One region of the Pararhizobium sp. genome, then DNA from elsewhere that is predicted to be linked to it. Evidence: riboswitches for the same ligand, from Rfam matches in the RefSeq annotation. Region 1 holds a riboswitch; each other region holds the start of a gene.
The links. A riboswitch is a leader RNA that binds a small molecule or an ion and turns the genes downstream of it on or off. The one in region 1 is predicted to bind cobalamin.

Region 1 (5,508 bases):
GCGTCAGATGATCGATGATGACGGCACTGGTGCGGCGCTTGGCCTGCGTTCCCTCGCCCGGGTCATTGACGATGAACGGATAGAGATGTGGCATCGGACCGAAGACCGCTTCCGGGTAGCAGGTCTCCGACAGCGCCAGTGACTTGCCAGGCAACCATTCGAGATTGCCGTGCTTGCCCATATGGATGATGGCATGGGCGGCATAGTCACGGCGCAGATAGGCGTAGAAGGCGAGGTAACCGTGCGGCGGAACGAGGTCCGGCGAGTGGTAGGTTTCCTTCGGATCGATATTGTAGCCGCGTGCCGGCTGGATGCCGACCAGCGTTTCTCCAAAGCGCGTCAGCGGCAGGGCGAAACAACCGTCGCGGAAGAACGGGTCGTTTTCTGGCCCGCCCCATCGACCGGTAACTTCAGCCTGAATCTGAATGGGAAGAGACGCAAAGAAGGCATTGTATTGATTCAACGAAAGCGTTTCGCGGACGTCGCAATCCACCCGTGCCGAATTGGTCGGACCGTCCATCAGATGCGCGATAAGCGCATCGCCGTCTGAGGGGATCGAATCGATGGCATAACCGGCGGCGGCCATCGCCTTCATCACTTCGATCGTCCCGGCCGGTGTATCGAGGCCGACGCCATTGCCGAGCCGCCCGTCGCGATTGGGATAGTTTGCCATGATGATCGCGACGCGGCGCTCGCCCGGTGCCGCCTGGCGCAACCTGGCCCAGTTAGCCGCCAACTTGGCGGCAAACGCGACACGGTCGGCCAGAGGCTCGTGGCCGACAATATTGGCCTCGACATCGGTGTCATAGACAGCCGCCGCCTTGAACGAAACGGCCCGCGACAGAATGCGGCCATCGACCTCCGGCAGCGCCACGTTCATAGCCAGATCGCGCGCCATCAGGCCCTGCGGCGAGGCTTCCCAGGCCGCCCGCGACGAACCTGAAAAGATAACCTGAAGGACGGGCGCATCGGAAAACTCGAGCACGGTCGGCTTGCGGTCGGCGCCGGGCGCGGAAACAGCAAAGCCGGTGGCATTCATCACCACGGTGGGCGGTACCTCACCAAAGATCGCCTGCAGCGTGCCGATCGACACGGCATCCTTGAGGCTAGAAACAAACACCGGCAGCACCGTCAAACCTTCGGCACTGAGTGCTTCAATCAAGGCCTCGACAGGTTTGGTCTCACCGCTTTGAACAAGCGCGCGGTAGAAGCAGAGGGCAACTGTCGGGGGGTCGAGCCCCTCTCCCGCTACCACCGTCGAATGGGATGGGATGCTCTTGTTTCTCGGAGGCATACCCCCCTCTGCCCTGTCGGGCATCTCCCCCTCAAGGGGGGAGATCGCTGGAGCACGCACCCGCCTTCCCACATCAGGTTCCGCAATCTCAAATTCCGCTTGGGATTGGCGTGTATGCCGCGCGTTGATCTCCCCCCTTGAGGGGGAGATGTCAGCAAAACTGACAGAGGGGGGTATCTTACCGGCGGCACTAAACCCAACCGCCTTCTTCCAGGCCTCTACCCCGATCACACCTTGACCCGGCCACCAGATCCCCGCCTTCATCAGCGGTGCGGCCGATTCCGGCCTTTCCGAGCCGTCGATCAGCGCCTCGGCGTAGGCCAGCAGCCGGGCCATATTGTCAGCGCCGCCTTCGGTGAAATAGGCCCACATGCGGTTGCGGTCTTCAGCGGAGACGGTCGAAAAAGGCTCCAGCCCAGGATCAGGCTTGTCGCAACCGGGCAGTACGGCAATCTGGAATTTATGGGTGACGGCGGCCGCATGCAGCGCCTCCAGCACATAGTGAAAATAGCTGGCGCCGCCGAGTGGGCGAACGATGATCAGCTTGGCATGACGCGCCGTGCGCTCGACATAGGTATCGACCGACATCGGGTGCTTGAGCGTCAGAAGGCTCGCGACCCGCAGGCTCGACTTCGCCGCGCGCATGCGATGTGCGCCGGCGATCGATGAAAGCTCGGTATCGGCGGCCGACAGGAACAGGATATCGGCTGGCGACTGGCCAAGATCGATCGCCTCCTCGCCGTCGGTGATGGTGCCTTTCTGGGCTAGGAGGAGATGCATAGTATTCCCCAAGGGCAGCAATACCCCCCTCTGTCACTCCGTGACATCTCCCCCACAAGGGGGGAGATCGGGACCGAGCGGCGCCGGGACGCTTGCGCTAAGAGGTTTGAGCGCGAGGCAGCCACAGCTGATCTCCCCCCTTGTGGGGGAGATGTCCGCCAGGACAGAGGGGGGTACGCCGCGCTCACCATTGTCAAACCGCCGCAGCGATCGCTGCGCGCACAGCCGCTTCATCCATGTCGTGCAGGCCGATGACGACCAGGCGGGTGCGGCGCACTTCGCCGGCAGCCCAGGGGCGGTCGAAATACTGGTCGATGCGGGTGCCGACGCCCTGGATCAGCAGGCGCATCGGCTTGCCGGGAATATCGGCAAAGCCCTTCAGGCGCAACACGTCGTGCGCGGCAATGATCGGCTTCAGCTTTTCGATGAAAGCCGCCGGATCGGCAATCGAACCCAGTTCGACGACGAAGCTGTCGAATTCGTCATGGCTGTGCTCTTCACCGGCCTCGTGCTCCATCTCGTGATGGGACCTGCGGTTGGCGATGTCGCTTTCGGTGCCGACGCCGAGACCAAGCAGGACAGCGGCGGAAACTTCGCCATTCTTGGCTTCGATCATCGTTGGCTTGCGGCTGGTGCGCGACGCAACCTCGTTACGGACAAAGGCAAGGCCAGTCGAATCGAGCAGGTCGGTTTTGTTGAGAATGATCAGGTCGGCAGCGGTCAGCTGGTCTTCGAACAATTCCTCGATCGGGCTCTCATGATCAAGATTGTCGTCGTTGACGCGCAGCGCATCGACCTTGTCGTGGTCATCGGCAAAACGGCCAGCTGCAACCGCAGCACTATCGACCACTGTGATGACACCATCGACGGTGACCTGCGTGCGGATATCCGGCCAGTTGAAGGCGGCGATCAGCGGCTGAGGCAGCGCCAGACCGGACGTTTCGATGATGATATGGTCCGGGCGGTTTTCGCGCTCCAGCAGCTTGGTCATGGTCGGGATGAAATCGTCGGCGACGGTGCAGCAGATGCAGCCATTGGTCAGCTCGATGATATCGTCCTCGCTGCAGGCTTCGGCGCCGCAGCCCTTCAGCACATCGCCATCGACGCCGAGATCGCCGAATTCGTTGATGATCAGCGCGATGCGCCGGCCGCCGGCATTCTGCAGGATGTTGCGGATCATCGTCGTCTTGCCGGCACCGAGAAAGCCGGTGATAACGGTGGCCGGGATCTTGCCGTGAGCGGCTTTTTCAATGGTCATGGATCAACCCTTCATTTTCAGCGGCAATCCAGCCGCGATAAAATAGACGTCTGCGGAAATCTCCGCAATGATCTGGTGCAGCCGGCCGGCATGGTCGCGAAAGTCGCGCGCCATCCGGTTTTCCGGCACGATACCCAGTCCGACCTCGTTCGACACAAAGACCAGCCGGGCCTTGGCCTGCGGTATATAGGCCGCAAGCCGTTCAAATTCCGCCGCGATATCCCGATGTTCCATCATCAGATTGGTGACCCAGAGCGTCAGGCAATCGATCAGAATAATGCGATCGGGCGCATCAATCGCCTTCACGCACCCGGCAAGGTCGAGCGGCTCTTCATGGGTCTGCCAATCGGCGCCCCGGCGATCGCGATGCTCGCTAATCCTTGCCTGCATCTCGCCGTCCCAGGCCCTTCCGGTCGCGACGTAATGCATGCGCAGACCCGACGCCGTCACGAGTTTTTCGGCGAAAGCGGATTTGCCGGAACGGGCGCCGCCCAGAACCAGCACGCTGCCTGACTGTATCGATGTCATAAAAAGATCCCGGCCTCAGCGCGCGCCGGCAAGAACAAGAATTCCTGGCTCACGCAGAAAGGCATTCGCTGCAACGCGAAACGGGCCGTTCCGGGAACGGGATGATAAAGCCATGACAACCTCCGTGCTGGCATCGGGAGTATCTCTCCCTGGAATGGGCGAACCCCATCGAGACGGGGCCCTTGAGGATGGCAGGTCTCCTGGCTCACGGCGCCACGCCCCAAAAGGGACGAACGGGCTCACCTCGCCTTCCCAGAGTTTTTGCGCCAGATTGCGTGACCGCAATCGACGGCATCACGAAGAGGTGGACGATTCGTAGATTTAGAGGCGTCCGGCCCCGGCAGATCGTAATGCAACTCCAGTGGCTTTTCCGGTTGGGCCAATCCTTGCCGCTGCCGCGAATGCGGACAGTCCGGAAGCATCGGCTTTCCCGGATGGCGAACCCTGACCGTTCTACAGTCGCGGGGTCGGCTGCGATAAGGACGCCCGGTCTGGGTCCGGCCCGTCGCATTCCCATTTACTCCCAACATGCAACGGCATATCGGGAACCATCCAATGGCTGATGATTAGGCGCTCGCCCGGATCAAGTCAATTGCGGCACTCCCTCCGCCGCCATGGCTTGACCCGGCCTCGATAAGACTAAGCTTGATCTCCCAGACCATGCCTTCTAGAGCAATTCCAGCGAAGATGTGCTGCGGTTTTGCGTCCGGAATTGCGTAGAAAAGACAGGCCGTTTTCGCAACTCGAAGAAAAGCGGAAATGCCCAGGACGGCGCAGAGACAGGATGGCCAGGCAATGAAGCTGAAGATGATTCCGAAACTTAACCTGCGGCGGCTCGGCTATCTCTCGCTGCTTTTCGATCTCGGGCGCATGCGCGCCTTTGCGCGGCGCAGTGAACTCGGCCTGGTCGTCGCGGGCATGATCGTTGGTGTCACGTCGGGCCTTGCCGTCACCGCGATGAGCATCATTTCCAGCCGCCTGCACAGCCTGATCTTCGGCATTGCCGATAATGAAAGGCTGAGCTCCAGCAATTTCCAGGGTGAAATTTCAGTGCTGATCGCGCCGGTGGCCGGCGGGATCATTCTCGGCCTGCTGATGATGATCCTGGCGTCCTGGCGCAAGAAGCCGATGGTCGACCCAATCGAGGCTAACGCCCTGCATGGCGGGCGATTATCGCTGACCGACAGTATCATCGTCGCGGTACAGAACCTGATTTCCAACGGCTTTGGCGCCTCTGTGGGGCTTGAGGCCGGTTACACGCAGCTGGCGTCCGGCATCGCCTCCAAGCTCGGCATCTCGCTGCAGCTTCGCCGCTCCGATCTGCGCACCCTGGTCGGCTGTGGTGCTGCCGGTGCGATCGCTGCCGCATTCAATGCGCCGCTGACCGGTGCCTTCTACGCGTTCGAGCTGATCATCGGCACCTATACGATCGTGTCGCTGACACCGGTCGTGGTTTCCGCCCTGATCGCAAATCTCGTGGCCAGGTGGCTGTATGCGGGCGATTTCACCATTGATGTCGGCCAGTTCGGGGCGGTGGTTCCGGCCGACTATCTGCCGGCGTTGCTGCTCGGCTGCTTCTGCGCCGGCATGGGTATCCTCTTGATGAAGGGCGTCTCGCTGATCGAGGGGCTTGCCCGCCGCAGCTCGA
Region 2 (5,508 bases), on a different contig from region 1:
GCGATCTCGTCGATGCTGGCGCCGGTAAAGCCTTGACGGCAAAACACTTCCGCGGCGGCTTCCAGAATAGACTTGCGCTTGGCGCACTGTCCGCGCTGGCTGTGCACCGACATTTTCGGAACTGGGTCGCTATTGGTTTTCATAAGGTCGAAGATAATGTCTCTTGACGTTTTAGACAATGGTGTCTAATTTTACACATGTGTCCAATTATATTGACACTGCCTGCCAAGCCGCCGATGAATCTCCCAATCACCGCGCGATCCGCTGGCAGCGATTACATTGAAACCTTGAGAGCAACGCGGCGCGACACCGGTCCGGTTTTGTGCTGCCGTTTTCTGAAAGATGACCCCATGACGTCTTCCTTCTTCCGGACTGCGCTCATCCTCGGCCTGCTGTCGGCCATCGGCCCCTTCGCCATTGACATGTACCTGCCGGCGCTGCCCTCGATCGGGCAGGATCTGGGTGCCGAGAACCATATCGTGCAGCTGAGCCTGCTTGCCTTCTTCATCTCGTTTGCACTGTCGCAGCTGGTCTATGGCCCGCTGTCCGACATGTGGGGCCGCAAGGCACCGCTTTACATCGGTATCGGCATCTTCGCGCTCGCCAGCATCGGCTGTGCGCTGGCAAGCGATATCGAAACGCTGATTGCCTTCCGCTTCCTTCAAGGCATCGGCGGAGCAGCCGGCATGGTCATCCCGCGCGCCATTGTCCGCGACATGCACACCGGCGTACAGGCCGCCCGCCTGATGTCGCTCTTGATGTTGGTGTTCAGCATCTCGCCGATCCTAGCACCGCTGACCGGCAGCGCCGTCATCGAGTTCTACGGCTGGCGCGGCGTGTTCTGGGCCGTGATGATCGCCGCCTTCATCGGCCTCATCCTGCTGGCAACGCAGCTGCAGGAAACCCGTCCCAAAGAACATCGCGCCGAAAGCGGTCTGCGCAGCGCCATGGCGGCTTACGGCCTGCTGCTCAGGGACAAGAATTTTCTGACGCTGACCTTCATCGGTGGCCTCGGTATTTCCAGTTTCCTTGTCTATCTCGCCAACTCGCCTTTCGTGCTGATCGATTATTACGGGCTGACGCCGACGCAATACAGCTTCGCCTTCTCCATCAATGCCGTGTCGTTCTTCGCGGTGTCGCAGGCGACCGGCTGGTTCGGCGAGCGGTTTGGGCTTGTCCGCGTCATGCGCATCGCGGTGACGGCTTTTGCCTTGACCATGGCGGCGATGGCGATCGTCATGAGCCTCGGCTTCAATCAGCTTCCGGTGATGGCCGCGTTCCTGTTCGTCGGTTACGGCTTCCTCGGCCTCGTCATTCCGACCAGTGCTGTGCTGGCGTTGGAAGATCATGGTGAGATCGCTGGCACAGCATCGTCGCTGATGGGAACGCTGCATTTTGTCACCGCAGCCGTCGCCATGGTCATCGCATCGGTGTTCTTCGATGGCACCGCCGTGCCGATGGCGATGGGCATCGCGCTCTGCGCCGTTGGTGCATTGCTGCTCACCCAGGCCACCATCGGCCGCCGCGCGGTTGCCGCTGCCGAGTAAGCGGCCGGTCGCAGGGATACGCAACAACAAAGGCCCGGGGCGATACTCCGGGCCTTTGTTGTTCAGACAGCTTTGGTTCTCCGCCATTTCGGCCAAGCGGCGATAGTGATGGCACGCAGCCCCCATTCCAGCGGGCCATAGGCGAAACGCGCCATCCACCAACGGCTGAGCATCAACTGCAGCACGAAGATCGCCGCAGCCGCAAGCAGGCCGGCCAGCGGCGACCATTGCCCCATCAGCCTGAAGCCGTAAGCGTGGAACAGGACTGCGCAGATCAGGGATTGCAGCAGATAGTTGGACAGAGTCATGCGGCCCGCTGGCGCCAGCGCTGCCGCCAATGGCCGACCGGCTTTGTGCTGGAACAGCATCATCATACCGGCGAGGTAAGCTGCGGTCAGAAAGGGCCCAAGCAGAATACCGAGCGCCAGCCCCAGCACATCCCAACCGGTGCCAACCAGATAGACGGCGCCATAAGCATAGAGCGCCGAAGCCGGAAGGCCGACGAGCAGGCCGATCCGCAGCATTCGGGCGTAAAACGGTGCGTAGGTTTTGAAATCGGCCAGCATGCGTCTTTTGCCCGCTGCCATGCCGGCCAGGAACATGGCGAAGGCACACGGTGCCTGCATGGCGCCGGTGACCAGCCAGATTTCGCTGAGATCGCGCAGATGTTGCGCAATCACGGTGCCCGGCGTCTCGCGATAGGCTGCCATGATCCTGGTGGCGTCACTCAGCGACGTCGAGAAATCGACGGCGGATGGCAGCAATATTTGCATAAGGCCGAGGCAAGCCCAAAGCAGCGCCGTGGCGATGATCAGCACTTTGGCGAGCCTGAGTATCTTTGCCTCCGGCGCTTGCCGGAAGGCAAGAAGCAGGGCGCCAAGCACCGCATAGGTCGTCAGGATATCGCCGTGGAAAAGCAGCACGGCATGCAGAAGACCGATCACCCAAAGAGCGGCCTGGCGCCGCAGAATGCGTGGCAGAAACGCCGCTCCGGACTTCTCGGCCGACTGCATCTGCAGGGTGAAGCTGTAGCCGAACAGGAACGAGAACAGCAGGTAGAATTTCATTTCGAACAGAAAGGCGATGAGGAAGCGGACCGCCATATCCAGTTCCGACGTGAAGAATGGGTCAACCACCGAAGCACCGTAAAAAGGAGACAGGAAGGCGCAGATATTGACGATCAGGATGCCGAACAGGGCGAAACCGCGCACGGAATCGACGTCGAGGATGCGCTCCTCGGAGATTGTTTGATGGAGCATGACGGTCAAATCGCTCCGGTATTCAGGCCGTGGCGCAGGAAACGGTCGAGCAGCGTGTGCATCATCTGCTTGTTCTGCAGCGGCCGGAAGTCCGGATCGACGGCAATCCGGCTGAAGATGCCGTCGATCAACGCAGCGATCCAGACGGTCGCGCCTGGGACGTCAAGCGCCTGGTCGATCTGGCCGCGTTTTGCGGCCTCTCGCAGCAAAACTTGAAGTGCTTCACGCAGGATCTTGTCGTTACGCTCAACGCGGCTGCGGATTTCTCCCTCACGCGTGGCTTCTGCGGCAATTTCGAGCATCAGGCTTGCGAAGGCCGGATCGGCAGCGAGATCGAGCACCATGTCCATGAAGGCGACAAGGGCTGCATAGAGATCGCTCTGCTGATCGATCTCTTCGAAACAGGCGGCCAGCGCGACACCTTCCTGATCGACGATGGCGATGATGATCGCCTGCTTGTTTGGAAAATAGTGAAAGAGATTGCCGGGGCTCATCCCGGCGGCAGCGCAAATTTCCGCGGTGCTGGTGCCGTGAAACCCCTTCTGGGCGAAGCAGGCTGTTGCCGCATCAATGATTGTCTTGCGGCGTTCAGTATATTTTTCAGGATCGATTTTGCGCATCAGAACTGCTCACTAATTATTAGACTGATTACTCTATCTATTAATTGTGCGAGAATGTCAATCGCTACCAGCGGGTCCGGGTGGGTAGGCGAGCGCCGTGCGAGGGGTGCGGGTTTTAAAGGCGCGAGAATTCAATTAAAGACATAAGCATTCCTTTATGTCTCTTGACTGAGCTTCCTGCTTGACGCATGGTAATGAGATCGTGGTTCTCCGGAGTTCGCATCCGGAGCTAAGAGGGAATTCGGTGCGATACTGCAAGGTGTCCATGCCGGAGCTGCCCCCGCAACTGTAAGCGGCGAGTTTCTGTCTACCTAAAGTCACTGGGACGCGAATGCCCTGGGAAGACCGGACAGCGACGATGACCCGCAAGCCAGGAGACCTGCCGCGATAGATAACGTCCACGGGCGGGGTGTCCCGGTGTGCCGCTTTGCGAAACGGCAGCCCATGTCTACCGTTCGACACGCAACGCGTCCGCCAGTGCCTTGCCCTTAACAATCGGGGTAAGGAAAATGACCATCACCACAGCAAACCTGGGATTTCCCAGGATCGGGGCCAGGCGCGAACTGAAGTTTGCGCTGGAAAGCTATTGGGCCGGCAAATCGGGCGCAGAAGATCTGCTCACCACTGCCAAGGGCCTCAGGGCAAAAAACTGGAACCTCCAGAAAGACAAGGGGATCGCTGTCATCCCCTCCAACGATTTTTCGCTTTATGACCATGTTCTCGACACCGCCGTCATGGTCGGCGCCATTCCGGCGGCCTATGGCTGGACGGGCGGTCCGGTCGATCTCGACACCTATTTTGCCATGGCACGCGGTAGCGAGAGTGGCGGACACGCAAGCTGCGGTCATGCCGAACACAGTCACGGTGTTCCCGCCCTTGAGATGACCAAGTGGTTCGATACCAACTATCACTACATGGTGCCGGAATTCACCGTTGATCAGGCGTTCGAACTGACCCACAACCGGCCGCTCGAAGCCTTTCTTGAGGCAAAGGCGCTGGGTATTCACACCCGTCCGGTTATTCTCGGGCCGCTGACATTCCTCAAACTCGGCAAGGCGGCGCAGGACGGCGTGTCCCCGGTCAGCCTGCTCGACCGGTTGCTGCCGGTCTATGCCAAGCTGCTCAATGAACTGGCGGAAGCCGCTGTCGATTGGGTGCAGATCGATGAGCCTTGCCTCGTGCTCGACCTTTCCGATGCCGAGCGTGCCGCTTTCGCGCATGCCTATCAGACGCTTCGCCACGCGGCCCCCGGCCTCAAGGTGATGCTGGCAACCTATTTTGGCGCGATCGGTGACAATCTTGAGACAGCGCTGAAACTGCCGGTCGCTGGTCTGCATGTCGATCTGGTGCGGGCGCCGCAACAGGCCGCCGTGCTGATCGACAAGGCGCCGGCGGATCTGATCCTGTCGCTTGGTGTCATCGATGGACGCAATGTCTGGCGCGCGGATCTCGCCGGCCTGTTCAAGCGCATCCAGCCGCTGATCGAGGCGCATGGACACGGCAAGGTGCAGCTGGCACCTTCCTCGTCTCTTCTGCATGTGCCGATCGACCTTGCCCTTGAAACGGCGCTCGATCCGGAACTGGTTTCCTTGGCTCGCCTTCGCGACCCAGAAACTCGATGAACTTGCCGTGCTGGCAAAGGCATTCGATGCGGGTAGCGCCCAGGCCGCCCAGGTCTTCGCAACCTCGATTGCGGCAGCGAATGCGCGTCTGACCTCGGTCAAGGTGCATGATCCGCTGGTCGCAGGCCGCCTGAAGCAGGTTGATGCCGGCATGCTGAAGCGCACGTCGCCCTTTGCGAAACGGCAGAAGCTACAGCAGCAGAGACTACGTCTGCCTTTGTTTCCGACGACGACGATCGGTTCGTTTCCACAGACGGCGGACGTGCGCAAGGCCCGCTCAAAGCATTCAAAGGGCGAGCTCTCTTATGTGGATTACCAGGCCTTTCTCGAGCGCGAGACTGAGCAGGCGATCCGCTGGCAGGAAGAGATTGGCATCGACGTGCTCGTGCACGGCGAGTTCGAGCGCAACGACATGGTGCAGTATTTCGGTGAACAGCTTTCCGGCTTTGCCTTTACCCAG
Region 3 (5,508 bases), 1.4 Mb from region 1:
CGGCCCTTCGGCGGTGACGGAGATGCATTCCAGCAGTTGCTGCCGGTCATTAAACGGCTGCAACTCGTCGAAGTGCCGGAAGGATGAAGCAATCGTCATGTCAGGCGACCCGAACCAGAGGGGTGGAGATGGAGCTGCCCTGCAGGCGGTCCGCCAGGAAGTTGGTGTACCATTCGACGAACTGCATCACGCCGCCTTCGTGTTCCGGCGAATAGGGGCCGGGCTGATAGGCGGGCGAGCGGATGCCGAAGGCATTTTCCTCGACGATCTGGCGATCCTGGTCGTTGGTCTCGGTCCAGACATGCGTCAGTTCTTCAATATTGTAATCAACGCCTTCGACGGCATCCTTGTGCACCAGCCATTTGGTCGTCACCTGGGTGAGTTCGGGGCCAAGCGGCAGGACGCGGAAGGTGATGGCGTGATCGGCCAGCACATGGTTCCAGGTGCTCGGATAGTGGAACAACAACAGCGTGCCGATATGGCTCTGGCTGACATCGTCGGACAGCTGGCGCTGGACGGCGCGCTTGCCGGACATGGTGTAGCTTTCAGCCCCTTCGATCAGCGGCATGCGGGCGACGCGGAACTGGCCTTTGTGATCGATCTTGAACTCGCTCGGCAGGCCTGAGGCTTCGCAATGTGCCCAATGGGCGGCGATGACCGGATCGTCCTTGGCACCCTGCACGCCGGTTGCTGTTGGGGCTTCCGGATAGGTGCGGCAAAGTTCGGGGTGGTTTGCGGCGCAGTGGTAGCACTCGCGGTTGTTTTCCCAGACGAGTTTCCAGTTGCCCTTCTCGATGATCGTGCTTTCAAACGCGACCTTGGTGTCTTTCAGATTGTGGGGCGTCACATAGGACGACACCATGTCGCGCACGGGCTGGAAATCCATCGCCTCTTCCGCGAGGCAGATAAAGATATAGCCGCCGATGGTTTCGCAGTGGATCGGTTTCAGACCATGCTGGTTCTTGTCGAAGTCCTCGCCCATCTGGCGGGCGAACAGCAGCTTGCCATCCAGCTCATAGGTCCACTGGTGATAGGGACAGACGAGCTTGGCAGACGAGCCCTTGGCACCGGCGCAGACGCGCGAACCGCGATGGCGGCAGGAATTGTGCAGCGCCCGCACAGTACCGGTGCGGTCACGGACGATGACGACCGGATATTCGCCGACCTGGACGGTGAAATAATTGCCGGATTTCGGGATTTCGCAGTCATGGCCGATGAACAGCCAGTCCTTGTACCAGATCTCCTCCATATCGAGCCTGTAGAGATCGGGATCGGTGTAGAAGGCCTGTTCAAGGCTGTGTGTATCGCGCCGGTTCTTCAATGTGCGGAGGACTTCACTGCGGAGATCCATGGTCATTTCCTTGTGCTCGCCAACTTTTTTGAAAGTTGCAGCATACAGGAAAGGAACCGCCGGCGCGCCGGGAGAGCGCGTGGTTACAGTGGTTCTCCTTCCGGCTGCCCGCCGCAACCCAGATATCAATTTCATCACAAGGCTGGTTTCCGGGCTCTGGAGCTGTCCTTGCGGACGATCCCGGCGCCTTCCCGGATTTCTCCAGTGGCCTTTTGCCGAGGTTTCGCTCCACCACCGTTGCGGGGGCAGCGCCGGATTTCGACCGGCTTCCCAATTCTCCGCCCTTCCCTATAAAGACGGCACCTTGAGTGTCTTCATCTAATCCTCACGCCCGGAAAAACAGCCGCCAATTAACGACATCCGATTCCAGAAAGACGACACGCAACATATTGCTTGAGACCACAGTCCATCTGGCTATTTTATAAGCATAAACAACGTGATCTTCTGAATTTTCAGCAAAAGCCCGGTTTTCCGCGCAACGCTTCGGCAATCGGCTGCAATGCGGCCTCTTTGCGACATCGAACAGCGCCAATACTGGCGCAGTCATGCGCATATTTCGCGGCAAAAGGTTTAAGCTTGGCAAGACTGCATTAACCATAACACGTTAGCGTCATCTCACGAGCGATTACGCCCCGGAGTGCTTCGTCCGCATTCTGCGCATTTTGGTACAGGCCGATGTCAAACTTGAGATATTTCGATGCCGCCGCAGTCAAGAAGCCGGTTCCGGCGGCGAAGGCCGCGATCTATACCGAATTCCTGCGCACCGGGCGGATCAACCGGCACCAGCAGGAATGGAGTGCCGCTGAAAAGCGCTATCTGACCCACCAGGAGGTCGCCACCCGCACCGGCAAGAAGCTTGAAGCGGCCGGGACCGTGACGCATGACCGGATCAACGGCTTCCACCGCTCGATCCGTTTCCCGAAACTGCTGTTTCACCGCACGCTCGCCGATAGCCCGCATCTCGGCTACTGCCACGTCACCGCAGCGCGGACGAAATTCGCCAAGTTCGAGGACGTCCGCTGGTCGTTCTACATTGCCAACTTCTTCTCCGACATCGGCGACGACCAGCACTTTTTCGAGAAGATCAAACTCGGTTATTCGCGGATGTATTTTGCCGTCGCAACCGAGATGGATGCCGAGGCAGGCAAGCTGACTGTCAATCGCGCCGTGCACGACAATGGGCTGTTGTTTCGCACCCGTGACCCAAAGGAAGCACTGAAGAACGTGCTTCTGCTTGGCGCCCGCAACGAACAGCTTCGCAAGATCATCGGCAGCCTCTGATCACTGCTTGTAGATCAGCCAGTCGCGCCCGGGCGGCTGCTCGCTTTCGGCCCCATGAACGATCGTCTGGTCTCCACCCTTGCCCTGCGCCCTGCCGAGCGCCTTTTCCGCCGTACCGACAAGATCGAAAGCGTTGCTGGCATCATCCGACATGCATATGCCGACCGAAAGCGTGACGCAGCCGAGATCGCGGCCGGTTTTCGGATGTTTGAAATGCGTGCCGCGCAAGGCCGAGCGCAAAAGCGCCACAAGCCGCACCACCTCCCGCTCCTCGCCCGCGGTAACCAGAAAACCGAAACGGGTGCCGTCGAAACGGGCGACCAGTTCGCTTGACGGAAACGCCTGCTGGATAATCCCGCCGATATGCTTGGCCAACGGCTCCGCCAATGCGGCCGCCTGTTCGCCGGACAATCGCCGGCTGGTATCGGGTTCGGCAATGGCGATGCCGCAGGCAAGCGGCAGGTCGGGATCGGCGTAGACCTTGGCGAGCGCCTTGTTGAAGGCGCGGCGATTGGCAAGCCCGGTGACCGTATCTGAGAATTTCCGCGCTTCGAAGTCGGCAAGGTCCTTCTGGACACCGGCGATGACGGTGGATTGCGCGATGACGCTCTCTCCCAATTCGGCATTGTGCGACACCTGCCGTTCGGTGGCCCGCTTCAGCGCCTGGATGGAATTGGCAAGCGCCGCCTGGCTTGCGTCATCGGACACCACCAGCGCTTTCGTCGCCTCGCTGATCAACCGTCCATAATCATCAAGCTGGTCCTTTTCCCGCGACAGAAGGTTCATGAAATTGCTCATCTCGTCGCGCACGATCGTTGTCGATCGCGCCAGCACACTCGCCTCGTGATGATGCGGCAGATATTTGCGGCCAAGTTCGTCAAGCGCCGTTTGCGACTTGTATTTGCCGAGTGCGATGAACTCGCGGACCAGATCCGGATTGGCGCCGCCATAAGCCTCGTAGACAAGTTCATAATTCCTCGGAATGGCATCGATGCCCATCTGGTGCATGGCGGTGGCGATCCGCAGGGCAAGGTCGTTCGGCATGGATTTCTTGTTGGCCATAAGGGCTCCGGCTGAGTGCAGGATCGGACAGCTAACATGGCTGGCTTTCTCTGCCGCTAACCGGACCTGTCGCATTTTAGGAAACCTTAATTCCGGCTTTCGCGAAGCGGCACATGTGATGCCACTCTTCAGATCGCCAGCGAATGCGCTTGGCAACGTCCAGCTTCCCCCTGTAAAGGAAACCCCGGAGCGCCTGCCTGGCTTTTCAAAGACGGGCGCATTGACGTTTGGAAGCTTGATGGCGCTGATCATAGACACACGAACCGAGCCGGACCGCGCCTTGGCGGTCGCCTGCGAAACGCTCGGTGAAGGCCTGCCGGTCGCGATCCCGACAGAGACGGTCTATGGGCTGGCGGCCGACGCCACCAATCCCGATGCGATCAGCCGCATCTATGAAATGAAGGGCCGCCCGCGCTTCAATCCGCTAATCTGCCATGTCGCCGATTTTGCCATGGTAGAGGCACACGTCACCATCGATCCCCTATCTCGAAAGCTGGCCGAGGCCTTCTGGCCGGGGCCGCTGACGCTGATCCTGCCGATCAAACCGGAAAGCAGCGTGCATCCCCTGGCCTCCGCCGGTCTCGATACGCTTGGCATCCGCATGCCCGATGGTTTTTCACGAGAGGTCATCAAGCGCTTTGGCAGGCCCCTGGCAGCACCGAGCGCCAATACCTCCGGCAAAATCAGCCCGACCAGTGCAGCCCATGTCGAAGCCGATCTCGGCGACAAGCTGGCATTGATCCTTGATGCAGGTGCTGCCGAAATCGGGCTGGAATCGACTATCATCAAGGTCGAGGGTGATGAAATCCGGCTGCTGCGTCCAGGGGGCCTGGATATCGCCGATATTGAAGCCTTGACCGGCAAGAAGGTCGCAAGACCGGAAACGGCGGGCGCTGTGATCGAAGCGCCGGGCATGCTGGCGTCGCATTATGCGCCGGGTGCGGCAGTGCGGCTGAATGCTACCGACGTCAAGGACGGTGAAGCGCTTATCCGCTTCGGCGGCAAGCCTTTGCCGGGCGAGGAGAACGCCGTCGTCGTCCTTGATCTCAGCCCGTCAGCAAACCTGCGGGAAGCCGCGGCCAATCTGTTTGCCTTCATGAAACAGGCCGATGCGTCCGGCGCCAAAACCATTGCCTTCGGCACGATCCCCAACGAGGGTCTGGGCGAAGCAATCCTCGACCGGATCGAACGGGCTGCTGCCCCACGGGAATGACCCTATGACCAACGCCCTGCCCTCCACCGATCTGATCGCCCGCTTCACTGCCATTGTTGGCGCCGCAAATGCGCTGACAGATCAGGCCGACATCGCGCCTTATCTCATCGAATCCCGCGGCCTCTACAAGGGCGATGCGCCACTGGTGCTCAGGCCCGGCAGCGTCGAAGAAGTCTCGCAAATCCTCAAGCTTGCCAACGAGACCGGCGTCGCAATCGTGCCGCAGGGTGGCAATACCGGACATGTGGCGGGACAGATCCCGCGCACCGGGGCCGCCGATATCGTCCTGTCGCTGCAGCGGCTGAACCGCATCCGCGATATCGATCCGGTCGGCAATGTCATCGTCGCCGATGCCGGCTGCATTCTGGCCGATATCCAGAAGGCGGCGGAAGCGCACGACCGGCTGTTTCCGCTGTCGCTCGGCTCAGAGGGCTCCTGCCGGATTGGCGGCAATCTCTCGACCAATGCCGGCGGCACCGCCGTGCTGGCCTATGGCAATATGCGGCAACTCTGCCTTGGCCTCGAAGTCGTTTTGCCGACCGGCGAAATCTGGGACGGGTTGCGGCGGCTAAAGAAGGACAATACCGGCTACGACCTGCGC

Region 2: linked by a shared signal. The riboswitch ahead of metE (5-methyltetrahydropteroyltriglutamate--homocysteine S-methyltransferase) and the one ahead of cobU (bifunctional adenosylcobinamide kinase/adenosylcobinamide-phosphate guanylyltransferase) in region 1 are both predicted to bind cobalamin.
Region 3: linked by a shared signal. The riboswitch ahead of ACQY8Q_RS17670 (aromatic ring-hydroxylating oxygenase subunit alpha) and the one ahead of cobU (bifunctional adenosylcobinamide kinase/adenosylcobinamide-phosphate guanylyltransferase) in region 1 are both predicted to bind cobalamin.

The regions. Positions count from the first base shown of each region.
Region 1 covers NZ_CBDIHY010000003.1:3,886,546-3,892,053, forward strand. The annotation lists gene cobN (cobaltochelatase subunit CobN) at 1-2,074, opposite strand, end outside; gene cobW (cobalamin biosynthesis protein CobW) at 2,268-3,332, opposite strand; gene cobU (bifunctional adenosylcobinamide kinase/adenosylcobinamide-phosphate guanylyltransferase) at 3,336-3,860, opposite strand; cobalamin riboswitch at 4,034-4,428, opposite strand; gene ACQY8Q_RS24695 (chloride channel protein) at 4,668-5,508, shown strand, end outside.
Region 2 covers NZ_CBDIHY010000001.1:201,520-207,027, reverse strand. The annotation lists gene ACQY8Q_RS00910 (TetR/AcrR family transcriptional regulator C-terminal domain-containing protein) at 1-179, opposite strand, end outside; gene ACQY8Q_RS00905 (multidrug effflux MFS transporter) at 351-1,547, shown strand; gene ACQY8Q_RS00900 (DUF418 domain-containing protein) at 1,610-2,806, opposite strand; gene ACQY8Q_RS00895 (TetR/AcrR family transcriptional regulator) at 2,812-3,426, opposite strand; cobalamin riboswitch at 3,613-3,827, shown strand; partial or broken gene metE (5-methyltetrahydropteroyltriglutamate--homocysteine S-methyltransferase) at 3,936-5,508, shown strand, end outside.
Region 3 covers NZ_CBDIHY010000003.1:2,498,367-2,503,874, reverse strand. The annotation lists gene ACQY8Q_RS17675 (2Fe-2S iron-sulfur cluster-binding protein) at 1-99, opposite strand, end outside; gene ACQY8Q_RS17670 (aromatic ring-hydroxylating oxygenase subunit alpha) at 101-1,351, opposite strand; cobalamin riboswitch at 1,475-1,673, opposite strand; gene ACQY8Q_RS17665 (hypothetical protein) at 1,677-1,898, opposite strand; gene ACQY8Q_RS17660 (DUF6656 family protein) at 2,027-2,632, shown strand; gene ACQY8Q_RS17655 (diguanylate cyclase domain-containing protein) at 2,633-3,694, opposite strand; gene ACQY8Q_RS17650 (L-threonylcarbamoyladenylate synthase) at 3,933-4,907, shown strand; gene ACQY8Q_RS17645 (FAD-binding oxidoreductase) at 4,912-5,508, shown strand, end outside.